Regions from separate parts of the Embleya sp. NPDC001921 genome, predicted to be linked through region 2. Evidence: riboswitches for the same ligand, from Rfam matches in the RefSeq annotation. Region 2 holds a riboswitch; the other holds the start of a gene.
What was found. A riboswitch is a leader RNA that binds a small molecule or an ion and turns the genes downstream of it on or off. The one in region 2 is predicted to bind glycine.

Region 1 (10,742 bases), on a different contig from region 2:
GTGCCCGGGGCCGACGAGGGTGGGCGGTGGGTCAACCGTGGTCAACCGTGGTCGATCAGGGTCGCGGCGGCGCGGGTGATGGCGGAGTCGAGTGGGGCGAGCGGGGTGGGGATCGGGTTTTCGGTCGGGGCGATGAACCAGACCAGCGGGCCGGTCTCGCCGCGCGCGGGCGGGAAGGTGACCCAGGCGCCCAGGCCGTGCCGGCTCGGGCCGCGCTGGTCGCGCAGGCGCGTGCGGGCCGGGGAGGTGACCGGGACCAGGAATCCCATCTTGGCGCAGCGCCGGTCGTGGATCACCGGGCCGACCCGAACCCCCGCCGCGCGCAACTGCTTCACCGCCTCGCGCCCCAGCCGCGCGTCGACCTCGATCACGTCGAAGGTCTGGCCGGCGGCGACCAGGCGTGGAGCGTACGGATTGCCGGTCGGGTCGGACGAGTCGTTCGGTGAGCCGTTCGGCGAGTCGTTCATGGGACTGCACCTTCATCGGGTCGTGGCGGACCCCCGCGGCTCCATCCCAACCCGCCGAACCCGATCACGTCGGCCACACTCACGAGTTGATGCGGTTCCGTCACCTGTTCGGCCCACCCGAGGCCGGAACCGCGCAGCCGGACGCGAGAAGCGGGTGGGCGAACGGCCGCGGGGCCGGCGGGGGATCGCCCCGCCGGCCCCGCGGCCGTGCTCGTGAACCCGACACCGTGAGGTCGTGGGTCAGAGGTTCGGGTACAGCGGGTGCTTCTTCGCCAGGGCCGTGACGCGCGTGGCCAGGGCCGCCTTGCGGGCGTCGTCGAAACCGGGGAGGAGGGCCTCGGCGATGATGTCCGAGACCTCCTCGAAGTCCGCCTTGTCGAAGCCGCGTGTGGCCAGCGCCGGCGTGCCGATCCGCAGACCGGAGGTGACCATCGCCGGGCGCGGGTCGAACGGCACCGCGTTGCGGTTGACCGTGATGCCGATCTCGTGCAGCCGGTCCTCGCCCTGCTGACCGTTGAGCTCCGAGTCGCGCAGGTCGACCAGGACCAGGTGCACGTCGGTGCCGCCGGTGAGCACGGTGATGCCCGCGTCGGTGACGTCCGCGCGGGTGAGCCGCTCGGCGAGGATGGCCGAGCCCTCCAGGGTGCGCCGCTGGCGGTCCTTGAAGTCGTCGGACGCGGCGACCTTGAAGGCCACCGCCTTGGCCGCGATCACGTGCTCCAGGGGGCCGCCCTGCTGGCCGGGGAAGACCGCCGAGTTGATCTTCTTGGCGTACTCCGCCTTGGACAGGATGACGCCGCCGCGCGGGCCGCCCAGGGTCTTGTGCGTCGTGGTGGTGACCACGTCCGCGTACGGCACGGGGCTGGGGTGCAGACCCGCGGCGACCAGGCCCGCGAAGTGCGCCATGTCCACCATGAGGTAGGCACCGACCTCGTCGGCGATCCGGCGGAACTCGGCGAAGTCGAGCTGCCGCGGGTAGGCCGACCAGCCCGCGATGATCATCTTCGGCCGGTGCTCCTTGGCCAGGCGCTCGACCTCCTCCATGTCGACCCGGTGGGCCTTCTCGTCGACGTGGTAGGCGACCACGTTGTAGAGCTTGCCGGAGAAGTTGATCCGCATGCCGTGGGTGAGGTGGCCGCCGTGGGCCAGGTCCAGGCCCAGGATCGTGTCGCCGGGGGTGAGCAGCGCGAACATCGCGGCGGCGTTCGCGGACGCGCCCGAGTGCGGCTGCACGTTGGCGGCCTCGGCGCCGAAGAGCTCCTTGACCCGGTCGATGGCGAGCTGCTCGACGACGTCGACGTGCTCGCAGCCGCCGTAGTAGCGCCGGCCGGGGTAGCCCTCGGCGTACTTGTTGGTCAGGACGGAACCCTGCGCCTCCAACACCGCCACGGGGGCGAAGTTCTCGGAGGCGATCATCTCCAGAGTGTTCTGCTGGCGGTGCAGCTCGTCGGTGACGGCGGCGGCGACCTGCGGGTCCACCTCGCTCAGCGGACGGTCCAGGATCGTCACGGTTGTCAGCTCCTCGATCGGGTCGATCTCGATCATTCGCCGCAGAACGCGGCGTATTCGTCGGCCGACAGCAGGCCCTCGGCCTCGCCGTCGATGCGCACCTTGAACAGCCAGCCCGTCCCGAAGGGATCGGAGTTCACGAGGGCGGGGTCCTCGGCGACCGCGTCGTTGATCTCGACGACCTCGCCGGAGACCGGCGCGTACATGTCGCTGACCGACTTCGTGGACTCCAACTCGCCACACGGCTCACCGGCGACGACCGCTTGGCCGACCTCGGGAAGCTGGACGAACACCACGTCGCCGAGCTCGTCGGCCGCGTGCTGGGTGATGCCGACGAGGGCGGGGGAGGCCGCCTCGTCGAGCCACTCGTGTTCCTTGCTGTAGCGCAGGTGCTGGGGTGCGTGCACGGGTCCATTCTCCATTCGAATGCGGATGGTCGATCCATCAGGCGGTTTTGTAATGGTTTGTGGGTGTCGGGAGCCGGCCGAAGCCCGGCCTCAGGCCCGCTTGTAGAACGGCAGTGCGACCACCTCGACCGGCTCGGCCCTGCCGCGGATGTCCACGGCCAGGCGCGTGCCCGGTTCGGCCCGGTCCGTGCTCACGTACGCCATCGCGATCGGCACGCCGAGCGTGGGCGAGGGTGCGCCGGAGGTGACCTCGCCGACCTTCTCGCCGGTCTCCGCGTCCACCACCGGATAGCCCGCGCGCGGGACCCGCTTGCCCGGCGAGGTGAGCCCGACCAGCGTGCGGCGCACGTCCTCTTGCGCGGCGGCCAGCGCGTCGCGCCCGACGAAGTCCTCGGGCTTGTCCAGCCGGACCACCCGGCCCAGGTTGGCCTCGTACGGCGTGGTGTCCCGGGTCAGCTCGTGGCCGTACAGCGGCATGCCCGCCTCCAGGCGCAGCGTGTCGCGGCAGGACAGGCCGGCCGGCACCAGGCCGTGCGGCGTGCCGGCGGTCAGCAGGGCCTCCCACAGGGCGACCGCGTCGCCGGGCGCGGCGAACAGCTCGAAGCCGTCCTCGCCGGTGTAGCCGGTGCGCGCGAGCAGGACGGGCACGCCCGCGACCTCGGTGCGCAGGATCGCGTAGTACTTGAGCGCGGGCAGGTCGGCGTCGGTGAGCGAACCGACGATCGCGGTCGACGCGGGGCCCTGCACGGCGAGCAGCGTGTACTCCTCGGACGCGTCGCGCACGGTGGCGTCGAACTTCTCCGAGCGGTACGCCAGGCTGCCCGCGACCACGTCGGCGTTGGACGCGTTGGCCACGACCACGAAGTGCTCGTCGCCCAGCCGGTAGACGATCAGGTCGTCGACGATGCCGCCCTCTTCGGTGCAGATCATCGTGTACCGGGCGCGGTCGATCCCGATCTTCGACACGAAACCGACCAGGGCGTGGTCGAGCGCGCGGGCGGCGTCCGGGCCGGTGACCTCGATCTCGCCCATGTGGGTGAGGTCGAACAGGCCGGCCGTGGTGCGCACCGCGGTGTGCTCGTCGCGTTCGCTCCCGTACCGGAGCGGCATCCGCCAACCGGCGAAGTCGGTCATCGTGGCCCCGAGCGCGTCGTGCACGGCGTCGAGCGGGGTCCGGCGGTCGGTGGTCATGCGAAGGCTCCTTCGAGGGGGCGCCGGCGGGAACACGCCAAGGGCGCGGGCCGGTCGCGGGCATGGCGAACGGCCGCGCGCTCGGCCGGCGCGGAAGGTGACGGGTACTGCGGCGAATACGACAACAAAGGGGGCTCCCTGCCACGGCTTTCAGCCCTTTTCGACCAAAGTCGGTCGAAAAGTGGGGTGCCCTCCCCTTCTGTCATCGGAACCTGAGAGCTTCATCGCGTCGAACTCGCGATTTGCACCGTGGGTGAACCACACCGGCGGTGTGGTTGCTTTCCAGAAGTGCCTGACCCATGCGGTATCGGTGCCTGAGAGATTCCGGGGAGGAGTTGCTCCTTCGGCGCCCCGCTCGTGGGCGAGGACTCTTCCGCGTGGGGTCGACGGCCGTTATGAGGTTGTGCCCGGCATGCTAGCGCGTGTCGTCAATCCCCCGCCGGGACCGGGACCCGCCGAGTCCGGACCCCGCGGGGACCGGGCCCGGCCGAGTCCGAGGGATCACCGGCACGCGCGCGCACCCATGGGTGCGACACCATGCGCAGGGCATGACGGTTGTGACACAAGGGAGGGCTCGTGGAGACGGACTCGGCGGGGGCGCATACCGGCGCCGCGACGGGCGGCGTGTTGATCCCCCGGTCCGTGCACGACCTCCGGGAGGAGCGCGATCGGGCGGGGGAGGGGATCGGCGACCGGGTCGTGGACGTCTTGGTCTACCCGGCCTCGTGCGTGCTCGTGGTCACCGGCCTGCCGGGAGCCGGCAAGAGCACGCTGCTCGCGCGCGTGGTCACCCCCGGCGCCGGGGTGGCCGTCCTGGACGCGGACCTGGTCCGGGCCCGCTGGGCGGTACGGGCGGGGCGAATCCCCTACCGGGTCTACCGGCCGCTGGTGCGGCTCTCCCACTACGGCGAGGTCGCCCGGGCGCTGCGCGGCCCCGGCGCGGTGGTCGTGCACGACAGCGGCCGCAACCCGATCCTGCGCCGGGCGCTGGTGCTCGCGGCCCGTCGGCGCGGCAGCTCCGCGCACGCGCTGCTCCTGGACGTGACCGCCCAGCAGGCGCTTTCCGGCCAACGCGAACGCGGGCGCGGGGTGTCCACACCGGTGTTCGCCCGGCACCACCGCGAATGGCGCGAGTTGCTCGCCAGGCTGACGCCGTGGCTGGACGCGGGACCCACCCTGGCGTCGGCTCCGGGCGGCTTCACCTCGTGCGTGCTGCTCGACCGACCGGCCGCCGGGCACCTGGGCCGGATCGTGTTCGCGGAACCCGTACCGGGACAGTCCCGACGACGGCAATCGAGCGAGAAGTAAACTGCGGCGGACACCAGAGGAGCACCACCATGCCGTTCCCGGCCAATCCCGTGGAGAGCGCGCTCGTCGCGGCGATGCGTGATCCGTCCCGGGCCGAGGCCCTCTTCGAGGCCCTGGCCGAGGCGGACGTATGGGTGCCGCTGCCCGAGGGCGGCAACCCGGGCGACAGCGAACTGACCCTGCCCACCACCGAGATCGACGGCCGGCCGTACGTCCCGGTGTTCTCCTCGGAGGAGGAGTTCCGGCGGGTCGCCGGACCGATGGCGTGCACCGTCGCACCGATGCGCGAGTTCGCCCGCGGCATGCCGCCGCACGTGGGCATCGCGGTCAACCCCGGCGGCGAGGTGGGCATCCCGATCCCGCCGCCCGGCGTGCTGGAGCTGGCCCGACCGTCCGGCTCGGGCCCGCGCGGCGCCCGCGTGCGGCTGTACGAGCCGGACCAGGAGCCGATGGACTTCCTGATCGCGGCCGCCGCCGAGTTCACCCACGTACCGGTCGTGCTCAGTGCCCGCCGCGGCCTGGGCGTGATCGAGAACGACCCGCCGTGCCTGTTCATCGGCGTCGAGTTGGACCGCTGGCAGGAGGAGGACCGACTGGCCGCGGTCGGCGCCCTGGAGCGCGCGCTCGGCCGGGCCGCGTGTCCGTGGCCGGTGAACGTGGTGCTCCTGGACGTGGCGCAGGATCCTGTGGGGGACTGGATGCTGGAGCGGACCCAGCCGTTCTACCTGCGCGTCGACCAGCGCTGAGCCCGCGTCGGACAGCGCGACATCGGTACATCGGTTCGGATTCGGGGAGGACGTCGTGAACCAGGTCGAGCAGGCCTTGAGCCAGGTGGCACCCGGGCGTTACGACGCCTACGAGCGGTTGCTCGAAGCGCTCACCGGCGCCCACGTGTGGATGTTGTTGTGGCAGGGGCAACCGGGCAGTCCGGACGCGCAGTACGGGAACATGGACGTGGCCGGGTGGCGCTACGCCCCGGCGTTCACGTCCGAGGAACAACTGCGTCTCAGTGGCTGGGACCGCTCGTTCGAGGTCTGTCCGGTCACCGAGATCGCGTCCTCGCTGTACACCGACCGCTGGGGCCTGTGGCTGAATCCGCACGCCCAGGGCGGCGGCGTCGGTGTGCCCTATCTCGACCTGCGACGCATCGTCGGCGGCCTGGACCGGTTGATGGCCGGCCCCCTGGAAGTCGGCGAACCCACGTTGTGGGACCCGGCGTTCTACGCGCTGCTGGGCGGCCAACTGTTCCAGACCCAGGTGGTGCGAGCCGCCCATCGGGCCTGGGTGCGACCCGCGGTCGGACCCGAACGCCTCGTGATCGGGCTGCGCCTGACGGACGATCAGCCCGCGACGATGCAGCGGATGCGGGACGCGATGGCCCGCGCCTCGGCCGCGGCGCCGGCCGGACTCACGTTGTCCTCGGTCGCGTTGGACGACCCGTTCGACCCGGTCGCCGCGTGGATGCGCGACCACACACGCCCCTTCATCGGCATCGACATGCTCGACGAGGCCGCCCGCGACACGCGGTGATCGACGATCGGCACACAGTGGCGATCGCGGGCAACAGGCACTGATGCCCCCAAAAAACTGACGTCACGTCATCAACCGCTGCCTTGTTGTGATTTCGTGACCGATCTACGCGGATCAACCGGTGAATCGTGTCGACGTAATCACGGTTCAGTAAAGGTATTCCGCGACCCCTGTTGGTGACCCGCGTCACGGAGGAGTCTCACCCGGACGACAGATCCCGAAGATCATTGGGATCGCAATGCCGGGTATGGCGACGGGATCGGCGATCCCGAGCCGCCGTCGCATCCGTGAGCGGGGAGGGTCGATCCATGACGGCACCGATCGAGACCACCGGTGTGGCCCGAGAGGCGCACCCCGAAGCGATCGCCGAATCCTCCGGCGTACGCATCGAGGGTCGTTCCCTGGGCCAGATCGCGTGGGCCCGATTCCGTCGCGACAAGGTCGCGATGGCCGGTGGTGTGGTGATCGTCTTCATGGTACTCGTAGCGATCTTCGCACCCTTGATCACCTCGGTCGTCGGCGGAGACCCCACGGAGTACCACGACGACCTGCTCGACCCGGTGCTGAACATCCCCAACGGCAGCTTCGGCGGCGCCAGTTGGGACCATCCACTGGGTCTGGAGCCGGTCAACGGCCGGGACATCTTCTCGCGCATCGTCTACGGCGCCCGGATCTCGATGCTGGTGGCCTTCCTGGCCACGCTCCTGTCCGTGGTGCTCGGTGTCGTACTGGGCACCGCGGCGGGCTACTTCGGTGGCTGGGTCGACGCGCTGATCAGCCGCGCGATGGACGTCTTCCTGGCCTTCCCGCTGCTCCTGTTCGCGATCGCGATCGGCAGCAGCCTCCAGGGCGAGGCGTTCGGCCTCAAGGGCGACACGCTCCGGGTCACCGTCCTGATCTTCGTGATCGGGTTCTTCAGCTGGCCCTACATCGCCCGCATCGTGCGCGGCCAGACGTTGTCGCTGCGCGAACGCGAGTTCGTCGAGGCGGCGCGCAGCCTCGGGGCCACCGACCGGCACATCATCTTCAAGGAACTGATGCCGAACCTGGTCGGCCCGATCCTGGTCTACGCCACGCTGCTCATTCCCACGAACATCCTGTTCGAGGCCGCCCTTTCTTTCCTCGGGGTCGGCGTACAGGAACCCACCGCCTCGTGGGGCGGCATGCTCGCGCGCGCCGTCCCGCGGTACGAGGACGCCCCGATGTTCATGGTCGTCCCCGGAGTCACGATCTTCATCACCGTGCTCGCGTTCAACCTGCTCGGCGACGGGCTTCGAGACGCCCTGGACCCACGCAGCCGCTGAATATCCGGCAAGTCCCCACGAGGAGGCACGACCAGCGATGAAACACCCGGTAACTCGCAGGCGCAGGGCCCAGGCGCTGATCGGCATCGTTGCGGTCACCGCGTTGGCCGCAACCGCGTGTGGCGGTGGTGGCGGCGGCTCGAAGAAGAAGTACTCGCCGAGCAACAAGGCCATCACCGAGGTCGTCAACCAGTCGACCAAGAAGGGCGGCACGCTCAAGCTGGTCAGTTCGGACAAGTTCGACTCGCTCGACCCGGGCGACATGTACTACGCCTCGGCCTGGAACTTCTCCCGGCTGATGGCCCGTCCGCTGCTGACCTTCAAGCCCGCCCCGGGCAACGCGAGCTACGAGTTCGCGCCGGACCTTGCCACCGACGTGGGCAAGACCGACGACGGCGGCAAGACCTGGACGTACCACCTGCGCAAGGGCGTCAAGTACGAGGACGGCACCGAGGTCAAGGCCGCGGACGTCAAGTACGCGGTCGAGCGGACCTTCGACAAGGAGATCCTGCCCAACGGCCCGGCGTACTTCACCCAGTACCTGGACCCGGACGGCACCTACAAGGGCCCGTACAAGGACTCCGCGGACAAGCAGGGCCTGAACGCGATCGAGACGCCGGACGACTACACCATCATCTTCAAGATGAAGGAGCCGTTCGCGGACTTCAACTACCTCGCCGCGCTCCCGCAGACCGCGCCGGTGCCGCGCGCCAAGGACACCGGCAAGGAGTACGTCAAGCACCCCCTCGCCTCCGGCGCGTACATGGTCGACGGCCAGTACGAGCCCGGCAAGGCGGTCAACCTGGTCCGCAACCCGAACTGGGACCCGAGCACCGACCCGCTGCGCAAGGCGCTGCCGGACCGGATCGAGCTCCTGGAGAAGCAGGACGCGAACGACGTCGACAACCGGCTCTTCGCCAACACGGCGCAGCTCGACGTGGTCGGCACCGGGGTCCAGGCCGCCGCCCAGAACAAGATCCTCACCGACCAGAAGCTGGCCGGGAACTCGGACGACGCGGTCTCCGGCGCGCTCGCCTACCTGGCGATCAGCTCGAAGACCCCGCCCTTCGACAACGTGCACTGCCGGCGGGCCGTGCAGTACGCGGTGAACAAGGCGCAGATGCAGCGCGCGGTCGGCGGTGAGGTCGGCGCGGACATCGCGACCAACCTGATGCCGCCGACGCTGGCCGGTTCCAAGGTCGCCGACATGTACCCCAACGGCGCCAAGCACACCGGTGACGTGGCCAAGGCCAAGGACGAGCTCAAGCAGTGCGGCAAGCCGGACGGCTTCAGCACCGTGCTCACCGCGCGCAGCAACCGGCCCAAGGAGGTCGCGGGCGCCACGTCGGTGCAGAACGCGCTCGCCAAGGTCGGCATCAAGATCGAGATCCGCCAGTACCCCTCGGGTGACTACTTCACCCAGTTCGCCGGTGTGCCCAAGTGGGTGGCGGACAACAAGGTCGGCATCATGTTCATGCAGTGGGGTCCCGACTTCCCCACCCAGTTCGGCTTCTTCCAGCAGATCGTGGACGGCCGGGCGATCAAGCCCGCCGGTGGCACGAACCTGTCCGAGCTGAACGACCCGGCGGTCAACGGACTGATCGACCAGGCCACGCGGACGATCGACCCGAACGCGAGTGCGGCCATCTGGCAGCAACTGGACCAGAAGGTCATGGAGGCGGCGGTGATGGTCCCGTTCGCCTGGACCAAGTCGCTGCTCTACCGCCCGCCGAACGTGACCAACCTGGTCGTCACCCCCGCGTACTCCGGGATGTACGACTACCTCAACATCGGTATCCAGTAAGCCTGCGACGAGGTCAGTAGCCCGAAGGAGAGGTGAAGGCCCGTCAGTTCCGGTGCGGGGAGTGGTGATCCCGCTCCCCGCACCGGACCGGGTCGCCGGCTCATGATTTTCTATCTGCTCAGGCGGCTGGCGGGAGCGGTGGTGCTCCTGTTGATCGTCACCATGGCGGTCTTCGCCATCTTCTTCCTGATACCGCGTCTGGGAGGCGCCACAAGCGACCAACTCGCCGCGCGGTACGTCGGCAAGTCGCCCAGCCCGGAGGCGATTTCGCAGGTCAAGCACAGCCTCGGGCTGGATCGGTCGGTGCCCGAGCAATACGGCAAGTTCGTCAAGGGCATGGTCGTCGGCAAGGACTACGACACCGGTGTCCGCAAGGTGCACTGCGCGCCGCCGTGCCTGGGCTTCTCCTTCCGCAACAACCTGGAGGTGTGGCCGCGCCTGCAGGACCGGATCCCGGTCACCCTGTCGCTGGCCGCCGGCGCCGCGGTGATCTGGTTGGTCGTCGGCGTGTCCATCGGCGTGGTCTCGGCGCTCAAACGCGGAACCCTGTGGGACCGCTTCTCGATGGGCTTCGCGCTCGCGGGCGTCTCGCTGCCACCGTTCTTCACCGGCCTGGTGGCGCTGGCGTTGTTCAGTTATCAATGGCCCATCTTCAAGGGCGTGCACTACGTGCCGTTCTTCGACAATCCGGGAAGCTGGGCCTGGAACCTGGTCCTGCCCTGGCTGACCCTGGCGTTCCTGTACGCGGCCCTGTACGCCCGGCTCACCCGGGCCGGCATGCTCGAAACGATGAGCGAGGACTACATCCGTACCGCGAGAGCCAAGGGCCTGCGGGAGCGGGACGTCATCGTCAAACACGGGCTGCGCGCGGCGCTCACGCCGATCCTGACCATCTTCGGCATGGACGTCGGTCTGCTGCTCGGCGGCGCGATCCTGACCGAACAGGTCTATTCGCTGGACGGCATCGGCAAGTTCGCCGTCGAGGCGATCACGCAACAGGACCTGCCCGAAGTGCTCGGCGTGACGATGATCGCCGCCATCTTCGTGATCCTGGCAAATCTCGTCGTGGACCTGCTCTACGCGGTCGTCGATCCCCGGGTGAGGACCTGATGCCCCGTCTGCTACCGCGCCGCAAGCGGGACTCCGCGGCCGAAACAACCAAGCTCGCCCCGGCCGGACCACCGCCGGCCCCCGAGAACTTCCTCGAAGTGCGCGGCCTGAC
Region 2 (10,742 bases):
CCGCTCCGCACCTGGGCGAGTCCGACGCGACCGCCGGGCATGTCGCTGTTGACCAGGAACACACGGCGCGCATAAGTTTCGGGCAACTCTCGACCGAAGGTCGAGGTGCGACCGGCACGGGTCAGGAGGCCGACGTGGTGGTGTGCGGCGCCTGCGGGCATCACAATCCGCCCGGTGGCCGGTTCTGCTCCAACTGCGGCGCTCGGCTGGGCGCGGGCGCCGAGCGCGCGTCCGAGCAGACCTCGACCATCTCGATCAGCGGCATCGAGGCGCTGGACGCGGAACCCGCGCCCCGTGAGATCCTCACCCCCGAGGCGCAGGCCGCGGTGGACGCGCTGCCGCCGGGAACCGCGCTGCTCGTGGTGCGCCGGGGCCCCAACTCCGGCAGCCGCTTCCTGCTCGACTCGGACCGCACCACGGCCGGTCGGCATCCGCAGAGCGACATCTTCCTCGACGACGTCACGGTCTCGCGCAAGCACGCCGAGTTCCGCCGCACGCCCGGGGGCTTCGCGGTCGCCGACGTGGGCAGCCTGAACGGCACCTACGTGGGCCGCGAGCGGATCGACGAGGTTCCGTTGGCGCCGGGCGACGAGGTACAGATCGGCAAGTACCGACTGGTCTTCTTCCCCAGCCGCCAAGGGCAGATCGGGTGAGTCCGGCGGCGGCCGGATCGGTCTCCTTGAGCATCGGCGGGGTGTTGACCCTGCTGCGTCCCGAGTTCCCGGACATCAGCATCTCCAAGATCCGGTTCCTCGAGGCGGAAGGGCTCATCGAGCCGCAGCGGAGCCCGTCGGGCTACCGCAAGTTCGGCCCCGCCGACATCGAACGACTGCGCTACGTGCTGCGTGTGCAGCGCGACCGTTACCTGCCGCTCCGGGTGATCAAGGATCAACTGGACGCGATGGATCGCGGGCTCGAACCGGCCGGCCCGACCCCGGCCGAATCCCCACGATCGCAGGACACCGAAGGCGATCCGGACTCGGCCGGTCGGGAGGGCACCACGGTGCTGCTCGACCGGCCGGGCCTGATCGCCGCGGCCGGCATCCAGGACACGGACCTGGCCCGGCTGGAGGAATTCGGCCTGATCCAGCCGCATCGTCCGCGACCCGGCGCCGCCGGCGACGGCGAGCAGGCGGTGGTCTACGACGGCGACGCGCTGGTGGTGGCCCGACTGGTGGCCGCGCTGGGCCGCTACGGCGTGGAGCCGCGCCACCTGCGGCAGACCAAGGCCGCCGCGGACCGTGAGGCCGCCCTGGTCGAACAGATCGTCGCGCCGCTCCTGCACCGCAGGGGCGCCCGCGCGAAGGCGGGCGCCGAGGAGACCGTGCGCGACCTGCTCGCGCTCACCTCGCGCCTGCACACCGTCCTGGTCACCACCGCGCTCGCGCCCCGCCTGGGCCGCTGACCCGCGTCGCCCGCGCCGCCGCCGACGGGCGCCGATCGGACCGCGAGGCGGACCGGGACGTGAACACAGGGCCACGAAGAAAAAACGACGAATCCCCGACCTATTCGGCCCCCGGGGATCGGTGACCGACAGCCGAGCGCGCTAGTGTGGCGATGTGAACGAGCTAGAGGTTGTGGGCGTCCGGGTGGAGATGCCCTCTAACCAGCCGATCGTGCTCCTACGGGAGACGGGGGGCGATCGTTATCTCCCCATCTGGATCGGCCCGGTAGAGGCGACGGCCATCGCGTTCGCCCAACAGGGCGTGGTACCCGCGCGTCCTCTGACGCACGATCTCTTCCGGGACGTGCTGGAGGCGTTGGGCCAGGAATTGACCCAGATCCGGATCACCGACCTGCGCGAGGGCGTGTTCTACGCCGAGCTGGTCTTCTCCGGCGGCGTGGAGGTCAGCGCGCGTCCGTCGGACGCGATCGCGCTCGCGCTGCGAACCGGGACATCGATCGTCGGCAGCGACGCGGTCCTGGACGAGGCGGGCATCGTGATCCCCAACGAGCAGGAGGACGAGATCGAGAAGTTCAGGGAGTTCCTGAACGACATCTCGCCCGAGGACTTCGGCACCACGAGCCAATAGTCGGCCCGCCGCGGCCGGGTGCACGTCCGAAACCGCCGACCGTCCCGCCCGCCGCTCCCGGCGAGGCGGTAGCGGACGGCGGTTTTTTCGCGTCCGGGACCGGTCGGCGCCCACGCGGGCCCGCCGGCGCGCCGCCGATCACGCTCGATCCGGCTCGATCCGCTTCGATCAGAGGCAAAGCGGCCAGACCTACCCCTGGGCAACCGGTTCAAACCACTCGTGCGAGCAGCGTCACTCGGCGTGCCGAACGGCCCGGTCGTTGACGCGCTGTTGGTGACTGCCTACCGTCGAAATCGACAGTTCCGGGATGACCCCTGCGCGTTGCACCTCGCCGCCTGCGGCCCGGGACTGAAAGAGACTCTCCGCGCCGTACTCGGGCGCGGGGAGACGAAAGGGAGGTCGGCGTGAGCAGCACCGGCGACATCACGGCGGCGGAACGCGCCCGCACGGCACGTCCTCTGCCGGCGACCGACCCCGGTGCGGGCCCCCGGCGGCAGGACGTCACGCCGCCCGGCACCCCGTCGGAGGACGTCGGTTACCGGGGCCCGACGGCGTGCGCGGCGGCCGGCATCACCTATCGCCAACTCGACTACTGGGCCCGCACCGGCCTGGTCGAGCCCACGGTCCGCCCGGCCCACGGCTCGGGCACACAGCGGCTGTACGGCTTCCGCGACATCCTGGTGCTGAAGATCGTCAAGCGGCTCCTGGACACCGGCGTCTCGCTGCAGAACATCCGGATCGCGGTGGCCCACCTGCGCGGTCGCGGGATCGGCGACCTGGCCGGGATGACCCTGATGAGCGACGGTGCCAGCGTGTACGAGTGCACGTCCTACGACGAGGTGATCGACCTGGTCCAGGGTGGTCAGGGGGTCTTCGGGATCGCCGTGGGGGCGGTGTGGCGCGAGGTGGAGGGCTCGCTCGCGCAACTCCAGGGCGAGCACACCGGCACCGGGGAACCGATCACGCAGGTCCATCCGGGTGACGAACTGGCACGCAGACGCCGGGACAAAGCGGTCTGAGGCGCCCGGGGCGGGTGGGAACCGGTTCGCCGGGCAGGACGTCCCCATGGACGTGATCCTTCGTCGGCCGACCCCGCCGCGCTCGCGGCGGGCCCAACGGCGCGGCTATCAGGCCGCCGTCCTGCTCACGGTGGCCGGGCTGGCCCCGATCACGGGGCTGCATCTGTACGCCGGGAACCGGGTCCGCACGGTGGCCGACGTGCCGCACGAGGACGTCACCATGGTGCTCGGCGCGGGTGTGCACGGGGACCGGCCGTCCGATCTCCTGGCCCGCCGGCTCGACGTCGCGCTCGCGTTGTACCGCGCCGGCAAGACCCGGGTGATCCTGGTCAGCGGCGACGGCGGAGGCAACCGCTACGACGAGACCAGGGTGATGCGGCGCTACCTCGCGGACCGGGGAATCCCGCGACACCGGATCGTGACCGACGAATCGGGATTCTCCACCTGGGAGTCCTGCATACGCGCCAAGCGCGTCTACGGGATCGACCGGGTCATCGTGGTCACGCAGAGCTTCCATCTGCGCCGTGCGCTCGGCCTGTGCCGGGCCGCCGGGATATCCGCGTACGGCGTCCCGGACGAGTCCTTCGCGTGGGGCCACATCGGGCCCACCGTGTACGGAACCGGTCGCGAGACGCTCGCCGCGATCAAGGCGACCGGGCAGATCGTGCTCAAGCCGGATCCGCGGGTGAAGGGCCCGGAAAGCGACGAGATCCGACGCGCCCTGAGCGGTTGAACGCGCGTTCTGTCGCACCCGTGCGTCATCATTGCCCGGTGTGAGACAGGCCCCGGGCATCCTCCATCTCGACATGGACGCGTTCTACGCGTCGGTCGAGCAGGTCGCGAAGCCCAGTCTGGCCGGCAAGGCGGTGATCGTCGGCGGCATCGGCGTGCGCGGCGTGGTGGCCACCGCCTCCTACGAGGCCCGGGTGTTCGGTGTGCGCTCGGCGATGTCGATCGGCGAGGCCCGCCGGCGCTGCCCCAACGCCGCCTTCCTCGGCCCGCGCTTCGCGCTCTATCGCCAGGTCAGCGACACCGTGATGGAACTGCTGCACCGCCTGTCGCCCCTGGTGGAGCCGCTCAGCCTGGACGAGGCGTTCGTCGATCTGGAGGCGGGCCCGCACGGCGGCACCCTGGACACCGAGCGGGTCACCGAGATCGCGGTGCGCCTGCGCGCGGACATACACGCGGCCACCGGGCTCACCTGCTCGGTCGGCGCGGCCACCTCCAAGCTGCTGGCCAAGATCGCCTCCGAGGCGGACAAGCCCGACGGGCTGTGCGTGGTCGCGCCCGGGACCGAGCGGGCGATGCTCGACCCGCTGCCGGTGCGCGCGCTGCCCGGGGTCGGCCCGGCCACCGGCGACGTGCTGCGCCGGGCCGGCCTGGACACCGTGGCCGACCTGGCCGCCGTCGACGAGAGCGAACTGGTCCGGCTGCTCGGCCAGGCGCACGGACACGGCCTGCACGTGCTCGCCACCGGGCTGGACGCGCGTCCGGTGGTCGCCGACCGGGACGCGAAATCGGTATCCGTGGAGGACACCTTCCCCACCGACCTGGTCGACCGCGAGCGCATCACCCGGGAACTGGACCGGCTCTCGATCCGGTGCGTGGAGCGGTTGCGCGCCGCCGGACGCTCCGGGCGCACGATCGTGCTCAAGCTGCGGCGCTACGACTTCAGCACGCTGACCCGCTCGGAGACGCTGCGCGGGCCCACCGACGACCCGGGGGTGGTGCGCGAGACGATCCGCCGGTTGGCCGCGCAGGTGGACGTCACGGGCGGCGTGCGGCTGCTGGGGGTGGGCGTCGGCGGGCTGGCCGACTTCGCCCAGCAGGACCTGTTCGGCACGGCCGAACCGGAACCCGCCGAGTCGCACGAGGAGGACGCGGAGGCCGACCGGGAGGCGCCGGCACAGGCCGCCCCGGAGCGGGTCTCCTGGTCGCCCGGCCAGGACGTGGTGCACGAGGAGTTCGGGCCCGGCTGGGTGCAGGGCAGCGGCGTCGGGCGGGTCACCGTGCGGTTCGAGGTACCGGGCGGAAAACCGGGCCGGGTGCGCACGTTCGCGATCACCGATCCCGCGCTGCGACCGGGGGAGCCGATTCCGCTGCCCGCCGCCGACGGGGGATAGCCCGGGTGATCCGGGGCAGGCGCCGGGCAGACGACTCCTCGGGGGTGTCCCGACAATGACTGATGTCAAAGAGCGGCCGGCGCGAGGGCAGGGTGCCTTCCGATCGGTTCGCCGCAGGCTCGGCCTGCCCGCCTTCCTGGTCACACTCCTGGTCGGCTTCATCGTGCTGGCCCTGGTGCTGGTCGGCCTGGTCAACCTGCTGCCCGGCAAATTCAATCCGTTCGGCGAGACCACCAAGGACCACAGCGGACCGGTGATGCTCAAGGCCGTGCAGGATCTCAGCCGCTACGAGGCGGTCAGCGGCACCTTCCAGGTCGTGGTGGACCTGGAGAAGGACGCGAAGTTCCTGCCGGACGCGGTCCGAGGCCAACGTACGCTGTTCGTCGGCGTCGGCCAGGTGGGTGGTTTCGTGGAGTTCGGCGGGATCGGCCAGGACGCGATCCAGACCTCGCCGGACAACAAGAGCGTGACCATCAAGCTCCCGCACGCGCGGCTCGCGCCCGCCGCGCTCGACCAGAAGAACAGCCACGTGATCGCCCAGGACAAGGGCCTGTTCGACCGCTTCGGCGACTTCTTCTCCAGCAATCCCGGCGATCAGCAGCAGCTCTACGTGCTGGCGACCAAGAAGATCGACGACGCGGCGAAGACCGCGGGACTGGTGGAGCGCGCGGAGCGGAACACCACCGGCATGCTCCAGGGGATGATGCGCTCGCTGGGTTACACCACGACCACTGTGACCTACGCCTAGTGCGAAGCCCCTGGTGGGTGTCACGCTGATACCGTTGTAGCCGCCCATTACGTTCGCGCGGGAGAGTCCTCGTGTCGTGCACACGAGGCGCCGAAGGAGCAACTCCTCCCCGGAATCTCTCAGGCACCCGTACCGCGTGGTCGTGGGCACTCTGGAAAGCAGGATCCGCGCGTGGCTCGCCGAGTCGGGTCGGATCCTCGCCGACGGTGCAAATCGCGCCCGTGGGAACCGGTCCGACCGGTACTCCGGGCGCGGTGAAGCTCTCAGGTACAGATGACAGAGGGGGAGGCCGGTGGACGCGCGACCCGCGTGTCCGTCCAGGAGCGATCCAGGAGGCCTTTCGCGATGACCCCGCGCACCCCCGCCCCGCGTGCTCACGCCGTACTCCCCTCCGGCCCCGGCTCGTTGACCGGCCTGGAGGCCGCGTCGCCGTTCACCGGCCGGCACATCGGTCCGGACACCGACGAGCAGGCGAAGATGCTCGCCGCGATCGGCTACGGATCCCTGGACGAGCTGACCGACGCGGCGGTGCCCGCCGCGATCCGCGCGCTGGAGGGCTTCGAACTGCCCGCCGCGCGCAGCGAGGCCGAGGTGCTCGCCGAGCTGCGCGAGCTGGCCTCCCGCAACAGCGTGCTGACCTCGATGATCGGGCTCGGCTACCACGGCACCTTCACCCCGCCGGTGATCACCCGCAACGTGCTGGAGAACCCGGCCTGGTACACCGCCTACACGCCCTACCAGCCGGAGATCTCGCAGGGCCGGTTGGAGGCGCTGCTCAACTTCCAGACCGTGGTCACCGACCTGACCGGCCTGGACGTGGCGGGCGCCTCGCTGCTGGACGAGGCCACCGCCGCCGCCGAGGCGATGACCCTGGCCCGCCGGGCCGGGCGGGCCACGAGCGACGTGTTCGTGGTGGACGCGGCCACGCTGCCGCAGACGATCGCGGTGGTGCGTACACGCGCCGAGGCGCTGGGCATCGAGGTCGTGGTCGCCGACACCGCACAGGGGCTGCCCGAGGGCGGCTGCTTCGGTGTGTTGCTGCAGTACCCCGGCGCCGACGGCCGGGTCCGCGACCTGACCCCGGTGATCGAGGCCGCGCACGCGCACGGCGCGCTGGTGGCGGTCGCCGCCGACCTGCTCGCGCTCACCGTGCTGCGCGCGCCCGGCGCGATGGGCGCCGACATCGCGGTCGGCACCAGCCAGCGGTTCGGCGTGCCGATGGCCTTCGGCGGCCCGCACGCGGGCTACCTGGCGGTCCGCGAGAAGCTCACCCGCAGCATGCCGGGCCGGTTGGTCGGGGTGTCCGTGGACTCCGACGGCGCGCCCGCCTACCGACTCGCGCTGCAGACCCGCGAGCAGCACATCCGCCGGGAGAAGGCGACCAGCAACATCTGCACCGCGCAGGTCCTGCTGGCCGTGATGGCCGGCATGTACGCGGTCTACCACGGGCCGGACGGGCTCACCTCGATCGCGCGCCGCACCCACCGGTACACCACCGTGCTCGCGGCCGGGCTGCGCGCGGGCGGCGTCGAGGTCGTGCACGGCGACTTCTTCGACACGATCACCGCGCGGGTGCCGGGCCGGGCGCGGGACGTGCTCGCCGCGGCCCGCGCCGCCGGGATCAACCTGCGCCCGGTGGACGCCGACCACGTCGCGATCACCTGCGACGAGACCACGCTGCGGGCGCATGTCGAGGGGGTCTGGGGCGCGTTCGGGGTCACCGGCGACGTGGCCGCGCTGGACGCGGACACCGCCGACGCGCTGCCGACGGCGCTGCTGCGCGACACCGAGTTCCTGACCCACCCGGTCTTCCACACGCACCGCTCCGAGACCGACATGCTGCGCTACCTCAAGCGGCTCGCGGACAAGGACTACGCGCTGGACCGGGGGATGATCCCGCTCGGCTCGTGCACGATGAAGCTCAACGCCACGGTCGAGATGGAGCCGATCACCTGGCCCGAGTTCGCGAACCTGCACCCGTTCGCGCCGGTCGACCAGGCCGCGGGCTACCTGGAGCTGATCGACGGGCTGGCCGACTCGCTGGCCCGGATCACCGGCTACGCCAAGGTCTCGCTCCAGCCCAACGCCGGTTCGCAGGGCGAACTCGCGGGCCTGCTCGCGGTCCGCGCCTACCACCACGCCAACGGCGACACCGCCCGCGACGTGTGCCTGATCCCCTCCTCCGCGCACGGCACCAACGCGGCCAGCGCGGTGATGGCGGGCATGCGCGTCGTGGTGGTCAAGACCGGTGAGAACGGCGACGTGGACCTGGCCGACCTGCACGACAAGATCGAGCGGCACCGGGACACGCTCGCCGTGCTGATGGTGACCTACCCGTCCACGCACGGCGTGTTCGAGGAGGGCATCGAGCAGGTGTGCGCGGCGGTGCACGAGGCCGGCGGCCAGGTGTACGTGGACGGCGCGAACCTGAACGCGCTGGTCGGGCTGGCCCAGCCGGGCGGCGCGATCGGGGCGGACGTGTCGCACCTGAACCTGCACAAGACCTTCTGCATCCCGCACGGCGGCGGCGGTCCGGGCGTGGGCCCGGTCGCGGTCCGCGCGCACTTGGCGCCGTACCTGCCCAACCACCCGCTCCAGCCCACCGCGGGCCCGGAGACCGGCGTGGGGCCGATCTCGGCCGCCCCGTGGGGCTCGGCGGCGATCCTGCCGATCCCGTGGACCTACCTGCGCCTGATGGGCCCCGACGGCCTCAAGGAGGCCACCCAGGTCGCGGTGCTGGGCGCCAACTACATCGCCAAGCGGCTCGCACCGCACTTCCCGGTGCTCTACACCGGCCCGAACGGCCTGGTCGCGCACGAGTGCATCATCGACGTGCGGGGGATCACCAAGGCCACCGGCGTCAGCGTCGACGACGTGGCCAAGCGGCTGATCGACTACGGCTTCCACGCGCCGACGATGTCCTTCCCGGTGCCCGGCACGCTGATGATCGAGCCGACCGAGAGCGAAAACCTGCGGGAGATCGACCGGTTCTGCGACGCGATGATCGCGATCAAGGGCGAGATCGACCGGGTCGCGTCCGGTGCGCTGCCCGCCGAGGACAACCCGCTCGGCAACGCGCCGCACACCGCCGCGTTGCTCGCGGGCGAGTGGACGCACGCCTACACCCGCGAGGAGGCGGTCTTCCCGGCCGGTGTGGTGCCGGCCGAGAAGTACTGGCCGCCGGTGCGTCGGATCGACGGCGCCCAGGGCGACCGCAACCTGGTCTGCTCGTGCCCGCCGATCGAGGCGTACGGCAACAACTGACCTCGACCGCGCGGCCCGCTCCCGATCGAACGCGCTTCGATCAGGGGCGGGCCGCGCCGTAGGTCAGCAGGTGGGCCACGGACGCGGCGAACCCGGGCTTGGCGGCCAGGTCGCTGCCCAGCACGCCGAACATCAGCGCGCCGCTGAGCGACTCGAAGAGCAGATCGGCGTCCACGTCCGGGCGGGCCTGGCCGCGCGCGATCGCGTCCGCCACGAAGGCCCGGAAGATCGCCCGGACCGGGTCCATCCGGGCCACGAGCAGTTCCTTGAGCTCGGGCTGGTCGCGGTACTCGGCGAGCAGCCCCGGCACCGCGCCCGCCGTCTCCGGGCGCCGGAAGGACTCCAGCGCGGCCTCGGCGAAGCGCAGCACGCCGGTCGCGAAGTCCTCGTGCGGCAACGGCCGGAAGCTCATCTCCCGGGCCGGGTAGACCGCCTCGTGCACCAGGTGCGCCTTGGACGGCCAGCGGCGGTACACGGTCGGCCGGGTGACCCCGGCCCGGCGCGCGACCGCGTCGATGCTGACCCGGTTGTACCCCTGCTCGGCGATCAGCTCGCGGGTCGCGGACAGGATCAGTTCGTCGGTACGCGGATCACGCGGGCGACCGGGCCGAGGGGTGCCGCCAGTGCCCATGGGGATGGAACTCCCAGTCGTCGCGCCGACATCGTTTCGCTGCGTGCTGCCGTTCGGACTGTACCGGGACGGCGGCCCGACCGGCCCCGGGCAGACCAGAGCCGGAGGTCGCTCCGAGGTGACCTCCGGCTCGTCAGGGCCGTGCGAACGGATCAGGCCGCCGAAACCAACCCCACAGGGGGTCGGTGCGGGGCGATGGTGCGTCCGTCCGGCAGCAGTTCGCCCGTGTCCTCGAACAGGACGACGCCGTTGCAGAGCAGGCTCCATCCCTGTTCGAAATGGGCGGCCACAACGGCGGCGGCCTCACGATCGGGACTGTCCGCCGGCGGGCAATGCGGTCGGTGCTGGCACATCCTCGTACCTTCTCGGTGTCTCTGCGCGGAGCGCGTCGGGCAGCCTTGCCCGGCAGCTCACAGTCTCCGCCTCGAAAGCGCCTCGCGCAGGACTTCTCGCGGTTCTCACCCGACTGCGTCCAAGATGTGACCACACGTGTGAACTCCGGGGTGTGATCAGCTGTCCGGAGCCCCCACGGCGGCCGGCCGGCGGGTGCGCGCGGCCAACACCTCGGCCAGTTCGGCCGCGGTGTATCCGCGCAGCGCCTGCACGCCGCACGGCGCCGGCGCGAGCGGGATGAGCAGGTCGACACCGCCCGCCTCGTCCGCCAGCCACAGCGCCACCATGTACATCCCCGGCACGTTCAGCAGGCGTGCCTCGTCCCGGCGGAGCAGGGTCTGCGGGAGCGCGCGGGCCGCCGCGGCGGCCGGTGCGGTGGCGACGGTGAACGGGCCCTCGACGAATCGGCCGACGCCGTGGCCGGACGGACCCGGGCGGACCTCGATGCCGCCGACGACCACGTCGCCGGACCACATGAGCCAGCGCCAGCCCACGGGGCGGGCGCTGCGCACGCCACGGTCGGCGACCAGG

Region 1: it holds a riboswitch for glycine, as region 2 does, so the genes downstream of both, gcvT (glycine cleavage system aminomethyltransferase GcvT) here and gcvP (aminomethyl-transferring glycine dehydrogenase) in region 2, are expected to answer to the same signal.

Annotation. Positions count from the first base shown of each region.
Region 1 is NZ_JBSFEO010000080.1:6,090-16,831, forward strand. Features, by position in the region: gene ACWCPW_RS48445 (hypothetical protein) at 42-467, opposite strand; gene glyA (serine hydroxymethyltransferase) at 708-2,012, opposite strand; gene gcvH (glycine cleavage system protein GcvH) at 2,009-2,383, opposite strand; gene gcvT (glycine cleavage system aminomethyltransferase GcvT) at 2,474-3,574, opposite strand; glycine riboswitch at 3,764-3,866, opposite strand; glycine riboswitch at 3,867-3,960, opposite strand; gene ACWCPW_RS48465 (AAA family ATPase) at 4,151-4,882, shown strand; gene ACWCPW_RS48470 (enhanced serine sensitivity protein SseB) at 4,912-5,628, shown strand; gene ACWCPW_RS48475 (enhanced serine sensitivity protein SseB C-terminal domain-containing protein) at 5,684-6,412, shown strand; gene ACWCPW_RS48480 (ABC transporter permease) at 6,721-7,716, shown strand; gene ACWCPW_RS48485 (ABC transporter substrate-binding protein) at 7,754-9,520, shown strand; gene ACWCPW_RS48490 (ABC transporter permease) at 9,623-10,630, shown strand; gene ACWCPW_RS48495 (ABC transporter ATP-binding protein) at 10,630-10,742, shown strand, end outside.
Region 2 is NZ_JBSFEO010000002.1:282,661-293,402, reverse strand. Features, by position in the region: gene ACWCPW_RS03045 (FHA domain-containing protein) at 135-653, shown strand; gene ftsR (transcriptional regulator FtsR) at 680-1,405, shown strand; gene ACWCPW_RS03035 (bifunctional nuclease family protein) at 1,560-2,033, shown strand; gene ACWCPW_RS03030 (MerR family transcriptional regulator) at 2,438-3,052, shown strand; gene ACWCPW_RS03025 (SanA/YdcF family protein) at 3,099-3,785, shown strand; gene ACWCPW_RS03020 (DNA polymerase IV) at 3,826-5,175, shown strand; gene ACWCPW_RS03015 (DUF4230 domain-containing protein) at 5,231-5,923, shown strand; glycine riboswitch at 5,972-6,068, shown strand; glycine riboswitch at 6,071-6,207, shown strand; gene gcvP (aminomethyl-transferring glycine dehydrogenase) at 6,269-9,187, shown strand; gene ACWCPW_RS03005 (TetR/AcrR family transcriptional regulator) at 9,228-9,818, opposite strand; gene ACWCPW_RS03000 (DUF5999 family protein) at 9,971-10,171, opposite strand; gene ACWCPW_RS02995 (hypothetical protein) at 10,328-10,742, opposite strand, start outside.